DNA from 2 places in the Solwaraspora sp. WMMA2101 genome. Region 2 is predicted to be linked to the other one. Evidence: riboswitches for the same ligand, from Rfam matches in the RefSeq annotation. Region 2 holds a riboswitch; the other holds the start of a gene.

Region 1 (4,407 bases), 620 kb from region 2:
AACCCGGAACGGGATACGGGCGTCGCGGATCTTCCGTTTCGTCCGGACGATCCGCTGGGCCATGGTCGCCTCCGGCACCAGGAAGGCCCGGGCCACCTCGGCGGTGGTCAGCCCGGCCAGGCAGCGCAGGGTCAGCGCCACCCGGTCCTGCGCGGTCAGCGCCGGGTGGGCGCAGGTGAAGAAGAGCGCCAGGCGGTCGTCTGGCAACTCCTGGTCGCCGTCGGCCGCCGGCGCCGGATCGGCCCGGTCCGCCTCGGCCTGCAGGACGGCCAGCCGTAGTGCCAGGTTGCGGTCGCGCCGGATCCGGTCGACCGCCCGGCGCCGGGCGGTGGTCAGCAGCCAGGCGCCGGGTCGGGTCGGTACGCCGGAGACCGGCCAGTGCCGCAGGGCCGCCTCGACTGCCTCGGCGGCGACCTCCTCGGCCAGGTGCAGGTCACCGAAGCGGCGTACCAGGGTGGCGAGCAGCCGGCCGTGCTCCTCCCGGAACACGGCCTCCACCGAGGTCCGCACCGCGGCGACGGCTTCCTCGTCGCCATGGTGCTCCCGCCGCCCGTCGGTGACCATCCGCGCTCACATCCCGAAGTCGGCGACCGGCCGCACCTGCACGGACCCGCCGTCGCGGGCACCGGGCGAGCGGGCCGCCCAGTCCAGGGCGACGTCGAGGTCCGGCACGTCGATGATGTCGTACCCGCCGAGCACCTCGCGGGCTTCGGCGAACGGCCCGTCGGTGACGACCCGTTGCCCGTCGGGGTCGACCTTCACCGACGTGCAGGTGGTCAGGTCGGCCAGGGCGTGGCCGCTGACCCAGATCCCGGCGTCCTTCATCTCCTTGTCGTACGCCATCCAGTCCTCGACCGTGCACTGCGGCACGGTCGGCTCGGGGGCGTCGGTGGGCGCGCTGACGAACAGCAGCATGTACTTCATGGTTCTCCTCGCTGAGGCGTACGTCGCCATCTGCGGTAACGACGATCGGCGACCGGCCGGATCGACACCACCACCTCAACCGTCTTGAGACCGACCCGGGCCGGCGTCGTCGGTTTCGGCGAGGATGCCGTAGAGCTTGCGGCGGGTCTCGTCGAGCACCCGGACCGCCCGCTCGCGCTGCTCCGCGTTGCCGTTCATCAGCACGTGCCGCAGCACCTGCATCGTCTGCATCCCGGACTCGCGCACATCGTGCCAGCTGTCGACGGTCTCCGGGGCGAGCTCGGTCCACGGGGCGGCCTGCGCCGCCTGCTCGGCCTCGGGCCGACCGGCGTCGGTGAGCGCGTAGCGCTTGCGTCCGCCGCCGGCGCCTTCGGCAGTGCCGACGATCAGGCCCTCGTCCTCGAGTAGTTGCAGGGTGGGATAGATGGAGCCGGGGCTGGGGCGCCAGGCGCCCCCGGTGCGGGAGTCCAGTTCCTGGATCATCTCGTAGCCGTGCATCGGCCCGTCGACGAGCAGGGCCAGCACCGCGGCCCGCACGTTGGGTCGCCGCCGCCGACCGCCACCTCGGCCACCGCCGCCCATGCCCCGGCCACCGAACGGGCCGCCGGGCCCGAATGGCCCGCCCGGTCCGCCGGGTCCACCGAAGCCGGGCCCGAAGGGTGGGAACCCGGCGCCGCGCAGGAAGGCCCCTGGGCCACCCCGTGATCTGTCGCGTCTCATGTAAACCTCCACTGAAGGATCGTTGATACGTTCACGATATATCGGGAAGCTGTCGGCGACAACCCGGAGTGCCAAGTGAAATACGCGACACCCCGACACGACATGTAGGTGCCTACCGCGAAGCCACCCACCAGATATAGTCCCGGACGCAACTGGTTCGGCCGGGCAGCCAGCCCGGCCGAGGCAACAGGGAACCCGGCGCGAATCCGGGACTGCCCCGCAGCGGTGAGTGGGAACGACCGCCGTCGAGCACACTGGGCCACCCCGGCCTGGGAAGTGACGGCCAGTAGGTGACCGGCATGTCCGGTCCGGCCCACAAGTCCGAAGACCTGCCGTTGTGCCGGATACGCCGAACGCGTACCCGGTGGTCCGATCGCCGCGCGGGACGGCCGACGGCTGCGACGCGTTGGCCATCGCGCGTTCGCGCCTGTCTGCCTGCCCGCTCGGCCTCCCACGAGGCGATGCCAGGAGGCACCACAGGTGACCGTCGTCACACATCCCGCCGCTACCGCACCGGCGGCCACGCCCGGTCAGCAGCCGACCCGAATCCGCGACCGAGCGGGGACCGCCACGCCGGTCGACCCCGACCGGCTGCGCGACGCGGTACGGCGCCACGCCGACGGCCTCGCCGACGTCGACCCGGGGCGGGTCGCGGCCAGGACGCTCAGCGGTCTCTACGACGGCATCACCACCGCCGAGTTGACCCGGCTGCTGATCCAGACCGCAGCCGACCTGATCGGCGAGGACCCGCAGTACTCCCGCCTGGCCGCCCGGCTGCTCGCCGACCAGATCGGCACCGAGGTCCGCCGGCAGGGCATCGGCTCGTTCAGCCAGGCGATCCGACTCGGGCACACCCACGGACTCGTCGGTGACGAGACGGCCCGGTTCGTCGCCGAGCACGCCGCCGACCTCGACGCCGCCACCGACCCGGCCGCCGACCGCCGGTTCGAGTACTTCGGGCTGCGGACCGTCTACGACCGCTACCTGCTGCGCCACCCCACCAACCGACAGGTGGTCGAGACACCGCAGTACTGGCTGCTGCGGGTGGCCTGCGGACTGTCCGACACCCCGACCGAAGCGGTCGACTTCTACCGGCTGATGTCGTCGCTGGCGTACCTGCCGAGCTCACCGACCCTGTTCAACTCCGGCACCCGGCACACCCAGATGTCGTCGTGCTTCCTGGTCGACTCGCCCCGCGACGAACTGGACTCGATCTACGACCGGTACGCGCAGGTGGCGAAGCTGTCCAAGTACGCCGGCGGCATCGGCATCTCCTGGTCACGGGTCCGCTCGCGGGGTGCGCTGATCAAGGGCACCAACGGGCTGTCCAACGGGATCGTGCCGTGGCTGCGGACGCTGGACGCCTCGGTGGCCGCCGTCAACCAGGGCGGCCGACGCAAGGGCGCGGCCTGCGTCTACCTGGAGCCGTGGCACGCCGACATCGAGGAGTTCCTGGAGCTGCGGGACAACACCGGCGAGGACGCCCGGCGCACCCACAACCTCAACCTGGCCAACTGGATCTGCGACGAGTTCATGCGCCGGGTCGACGCCGACGCGACGTGGTCGCTGTTCAACCCGGCCGACGTACCGCAGTTGCCCGACCTGTACGGCGCCGAGTTCGACACCGCGTACCGGGCCGCCGAGGCCGCCGGGCTCGCCGTGCGCCAGGTTCCCGCCCGCGACCTGTACGGACGGATGATGCGCACCCTGGCACAGACCGGCAACGGCTGGATGACCTTCAAGGACCGGTCCAACCTGCTGTGCAACCAGACCGGGGAACCGGGCAACGTGGTGCACCTGTCCAACCTGTGCACCGAGATCGTCGAGGTCTCCTCGGACACCGAGACCGCCGTGTGCAACCTGGGCTCGATCAACCTCGGTGCCCACCTGACCGCAGCTGCGACCTCGACTGCGGCCGGGGCCACGGCCGCCGACGTGGACTGGGCACGGCTGCGCGACACGGTCCGCACCGCCGTGGCCTTCCTCGACCGGGTCATCGACATCAACTACTACCCGAGTACGCAGGCCGCGGCGTCCAACCCGCGCTGGCGCCCGATCGGGCTGGGCATGATGGGGCTGCAGGACGTGTTCTTCGCCCTCGGCCTGCCGTTCGACTCAGCGCCCGCCCGGGAGCTGTCCACCCGGATCGCCGAGGAGATCTACCTGACCGCACTGGAGACCTCCGCCGGGTTGGCGCAACAGTACGGGCCGCACCCGGCGTACCCGCAGACCCGGGTGGCGCGCGGGCAACTGCACCCCGACCTGTGGGGCGCCGAGCCGACCCAGACCGAGCGCTGGGCGGCGCTGCGGGTGCGGGTCGCCGAGCACGGACTGCGCAACTCGCTGCTGGTGGCGATCGCCCCGACGGCGACCATCGCCTCGATCGCCGGCTGCTACGAGTGCATCGAGCCACAGGTGTCCAACCTGTTCAAACGCGAAACCTTGTCCGGGGAGTTTCTGCAGGTCAACACTGCCCTGGTGGGACGGCTGAAGGCAGCCGGGCTGTGGACGGCGGCGGTCCGCGAGCAGATCACCCGGGCCGAGGGGTCGATCCAGCAGATCACCGCCATCCCGGCCGAGGTACGGCAGCTGTTCCGTACCGCCTGGGAGCTGCCGCAGCGGGCGCTGATCGACCTGGCCGCCGCCCGAGCACCGTACATCGACCAGAGTCAGTCGTTGAACCTGTTCATGGCCGCACCGACGATCGGCAAACTGTCGTCGATGTACCGCTACGCCTGGCAGTCAGGTCTGAAGACCACCTAC
Region 2 (4,407 bases):
CGGTGCCGCCGCGTCGGCTTGCCAGCAGCGCGAGGGAGAAGTACGGCACCGTCGCCGGGTCGACGTCGGCCAGCGGCGCGACGCGTTGCCCGCCGGTGCTGGCCCGCTCGACGTACCAGGCGTCGTCGAGGCGGCCGGCGGCGGTCAGCGCGTCGCGGACGGCCGGGAAGGTCCGACCCAGCTTGAGTACGGCGGCGGCGTCGGTGTCGGCCAACCGCCGGGTCAGCTCCCCGCCGTCGAGGGTGCCGGGCAGGACGGTCAGCACCTCGTCGGCCTCGACCAGCGGCCGGCCGAGTGCGGCGGCCGCCCCGCTCATCGAGGTGACCCCGGGCACCACCTCGGTCGGGTAGCGGTGCGCCAACCGCTTGTGCAGGTGCATGTAGGAGCCGTAGAACAGCGGATCGCCCTCGGCGAGCACGACCACGGTCCGACCGGCGTCGAGGTGGGCGGCGAGCCGTCGCGCGCAGTCGGCGTAGAACTCGTCCATCGCCGCCCGGTAGCCGCCGGGGTGGGTGCTGCGTTCGGTGGTCACCGGGTAGACCAGTGCCTCCTCGATCTGCCCGGCGCGCAGGTACGGCTCGGCGATGGACCGGGCGACGCTGCGGCCGTGCCGGGCGCTGTGGTGCACGATCACGTCGGCGGCGGTGATCAGCCGTGCCGCCTTCACGGTGACCAGTTCCGGGTCACCGGGGCCGAGGCCGACGCCGTACAGCCGACCGGTTGCGTCCTGCCGCGTGCTCAACGCCCCACCTGTCCCTCGTCGTCGCTGGCGATCGCGTTGAGCGCGGCCGCCGCCATCGCGCTACCCCCGCGTCGGCCCCGGACCACCAGGTGTTCCAGTCCACCATGGTCGGTCAGCGCCTGTTTGGACTCGGCGGCACCGATGAAGCCGACCGGTACGCCGAGCACCGCCGCCGGCCGGCCGGCACCGGCGTCGACCAGCTCCAGCAGCCGGAACAGCGCGGTCGGCGCGTTGCCGACGGCCACCACCGCGCCGTCGAGATGGTCGACCCACAACTCGACGGCGGCGGCGCTGCGGGTGGTGCCGAGCTTGTCCGCCAACGCGGGCACCCGGGGGTCGGCCAGGGTGCACAGCACCGGGTTGGCGGCCGGCAGCCGGCGTCGGGTGACCCCGGCGGCCACCATCGTGGCGTCGCAGAGGATCGGCGCGCCGGCGCGCAGCGCGGCCCGGGCCGCCACCACCACCTGCGGCGAGAAGACCAGGTCGTCGACCAGGTCGACCATCCCGCAGGCGTGGATCATCCGGACGGCGACCCGGGCCTGTTCGGCGGTGAGCCGGCTCAGGTCGGCCTCGGCGCGGATGGTGGCGAACGACTGCCGGTAGATCTCGGCCCCGTCGCGGACGTGGTCCATCACGGCTCCTCGCGTGCGGTGCGGACGGCGGCGGCCAGCGCCGCCCCTGGTGGGACGTGGACGGTGGGGCGGCCGGGCGCGCTCACCTGGTAGCCGTCGCCGGTGGCGAGGACCCGCAGCGCCGGCCCCGCTGGGGTGCCGCAGCCGCGCTCACAGCCGATCCAGTGCACCGGCAGGTGCGCCCCGCCGGTCGGGTCCGGCCGTTCGGCGTGCGTCGCCGCCGCGTCGGCCCGTACGTCGGCCCGGGACCGGGCACAGCCGGGCCGGCCCGCGCAGGCGGTGACGCCGAGCCATGGCGACCCGGGATCGGTGTCGAGGCCCGCACGGTGCAGCCGGCGTGCCCAGCCGGGTGCGTCGGTGAGCCGGGGCAGCACCACGGTCCGCCACGGGGTGATCCGCGCCTGCGGTGCGGCGGCGGCGAGCAGGTCGGCCTGCGCGGCGGTGAGCCGACCCAGCGGTACGGCGAGCGCGAGTGCCTGGTCGCCGTCGGGGCGGCGCAGCACGCCCACCGGCGGTACGCCGGACCGTCGCGGTGCGGTCGGCGGATCGGCCGCGACCCGGTGGACGCCCGGCGTGGTGGCGAGCGCCGCGACGAACCGTGCCAGTTCGGCGGCGGCGAGGTCGCCGATGCGCCAGATGGTGCCGGCCACGGCACGTTCGTCGGCGAGGAAGATCCGGGCGGCGGCGACCGCCACCCGGACCGCGTCGGTCGGCGTGGTCCGTAGGCCGTGGTCGACCCCGGCGAGCCGGATACCGACCCGGCCGTCCGACCCGGGCAGCAGGCCCACGTCGGGGCGCGCCGCGACGGTGGCGCCCCGGCCGTCGTCGACGGCGAACAGGAACCGGCCGGAGAGCCGGGCCAGGTCCGGCTGCGCGCAGATCGCCGCGTCGAGGGCGCGGACCTGCGCCGCGACGTCCCACCGAGGCACACTGTCCACACCGGCCAGTGGGGAGCCGAGGATGTTGCGGGCCCGGTCGTGTCCGGGTGCGGGCAGCAGCCCGGCCGCGCTCAGCCGGCCGGCGAGCACCCCGGCGGCGTCGGCGGCCACCCCCCGCAGTTGTACGTTGGCCCGACTGGTCAGCTCCAGGTGTCCGTCACCGAGGTCACGGGCGGCGGCGGCCAGTACGGTCAGCTGGCCGGCGGCTAGCAGCCCACCGGGGCAGCGGACCCGGGCGAGGTGCCCGTCGGCGGCCGGATGCAGCGCCAGCGTGCCGGGGCAGGCATCGGGGCCGCCCCGGACGGGCGGCAGCGGCGAGGCGGACACGCGGCGGATACTACGGGCTGCCACCGGGAGGCGACGCCCTCGCGGCGAATAGATCACACCTTGACGAAACGTCCCCGGGTCGTGACAGTGGTCGGTAGCCAACTGCGGCGGCAAGTGGAGGAAGCCGGTGTGATTCCGGCGCGGTCCCGCCACTGTCACCGGGGAGCGGACCCCACCGACGGCCACGGCCCCGATCCACGGGGCGGGAAGGCCGGGGCGAGCCTCGATCCGGGAGCCAGGAGACTCCGGTCGCCGCGACCGACGACCCGGGGCGCGGACCCCGAGGGAGGACCAGGCGTCCGATGATGCTACTTCTGTCCACTTCAGATACTGATCTGCTGAGTGGACGGGCCAGCGGTGCCGACTGGCGCCTGGCGAACCCGGCCCGGCTGTCGGTCGACGACCTCACGCCCCTGCTTGCCGACGTCGACCTCGTGGTGGTCCGGCTGCTCGGCGGCCGCCGGGCCTGGCCGGACGGACTGGACGCGCTGCTGACCGACGGACGCCCAGTGGTGGTACTCAGCGGCGAACAGGCACCCGACGCCGCCCTGATGGAGCTGTCCACCGTACCGGCCGGGGTGGCCGCCGAGGCCCACGCCTATCTGGCCCACGGCGGCCCGGCCAATCTGGCCGAACTGCACCGATTCCTGTCCGACACGGTGCTGCTCACCGGGCACGGCTTCGCCGCGCCGCGGCCGGCCCCGGAGTGGGGCGTACTGGAACGCCCGAACGTGCCGACCGGACCGGGCCAGCCGACCGTGGCGGTGCTCTACTACCGGGCCCACCACCTGGCCGGCAACACCGGCTTCGTACACGCGCTGTGCGATGCGGTCGACGCGGCCGGCGGCCGACCGCTGCCGGTCTACTGCGCGTCGCTGCGCTCGCCCGACCCACAGCTGCTGGCCACCCTGCGCCAGGCCGACGCCCTGGTGGTGACGGTGCTGGCCGCCGGCGGGACCCGGCCGGCGACCGCCTCCGCCGGCGGCGACGACGACGCCTGGGACGTCGGCGCGCTCGCCGAACTGGACGTGCCGATCCTGCAGGGACTCTGCCTGACCAGCTCCCGGCAGACCTGGGCGGCCACCGACGACGGGTTGTCCCCGTTGGACGCGGCCACCCAGGTGGCCATCCCCGAGTTCGACGGCCGGCTGATCACCGTGCCGTTCTCGTTCAAGGAGATCGACGCCGACGGGCTGTCGGTCTACGTCGCCGACCCGCAGCGGGCCGCCCGGGTGGCCGGGATCGCGGTCCGCCACGGCGCGCTGCGGCACATCGCGGCGGGCGACAAACGGATCGCGGTGCTGCTGTCGGCGTACCCGACCAAGCACGCCCGGATCGGCAACGCGGTCGGGCTCGACACCCCCGCCAGTGTGCTGGCGCTGCTGTCGACGTTGCGCGACGCCGGCTACGACGTGGGGCCGCCCGACGGCCCCGACGCGCTGCCGGGGCTGGCCGACGGCGACGGCGACGCGTTGATGCACGCGCTGATCGCCGCCGGCGGGCAGGACCCGGACTGGCTCACCGAGGAGCAGCTGGCCGGCAACCCGGTGCGCATCCCGGCCGCCGACTACCGGCGCTGGTACGCCGAGCTCCCGACCGAGCTACGCGAACAGGTCGAACGGCACTGGGGTCCGCCGCCGGGCGAGCTGTACGTCGACCGGTCCCGGGATCCGGACGGCGAGATCGTGCTGGCCGCGCTGCGTACCGGCAACATCGTGCTGCTGGTGCAGCCGCCGCGCGGCTTCGGGGCCAACCCGGTGGCCATCTA

The links. Region 2 has a riboswitch for cobalamin ahead of cobN (cobaltochelatase subunit CobN). Riboswitches for the same ligand answer to the same signal wherever they lie in the genome.
Region 1: another riboswitch for cobalamin. It lies ahead of ACN28F_RS04355 (ribonucleoside-diphosphate reductase subunit alpha); the one in region 2 lies ahead of cobN (cobaltochelatase subunit CobN).

The regions. Positions count from the first base shown of each region.
Region 1 is NZ_JBMHMA010000006.1:838,846-843,252, forward strand. Features, by position in the region: gene ACN28F_RS04340 (RNA polymerase sigma factor) at 1-564, opposite strand, end outside; gene ACN28F_RS04345 (YciI family protein) at 571-924, opposite strand; gene ACN28F_RS04350 (PadR family transcriptional regulator) at 1,000-1,644, opposite strand; cobalamin riboswitch at 1,780-1,995, shown strand; gene ACN28F_RS04355 (ribonucleoside-diphosphate reductase subunit alpha) at 2,080-4,407, shown strand, end outside.
Region 2 is NZ_JBMHMA010000006.1:216,445-220,851, forward strand. Features, by position in the region: gene ACN28F_RS01490 (precorrin-2 C(20)-methyltransferase) at 1-742, opposite strand, end outside; gene ACN28F_RS01495 (precorrin-8X methylmutase) at 739-1,377, opposite strand; gene ACN28F_RS01500 (precorrin-3B synthase) at 1,374-2,639, opposite strand; cobalamin riboswitch at 2,758-2,884, shown strand; gene cobN (cobaltochelatase subunit CobN) at 2,942-4,407, shown strand, end outside.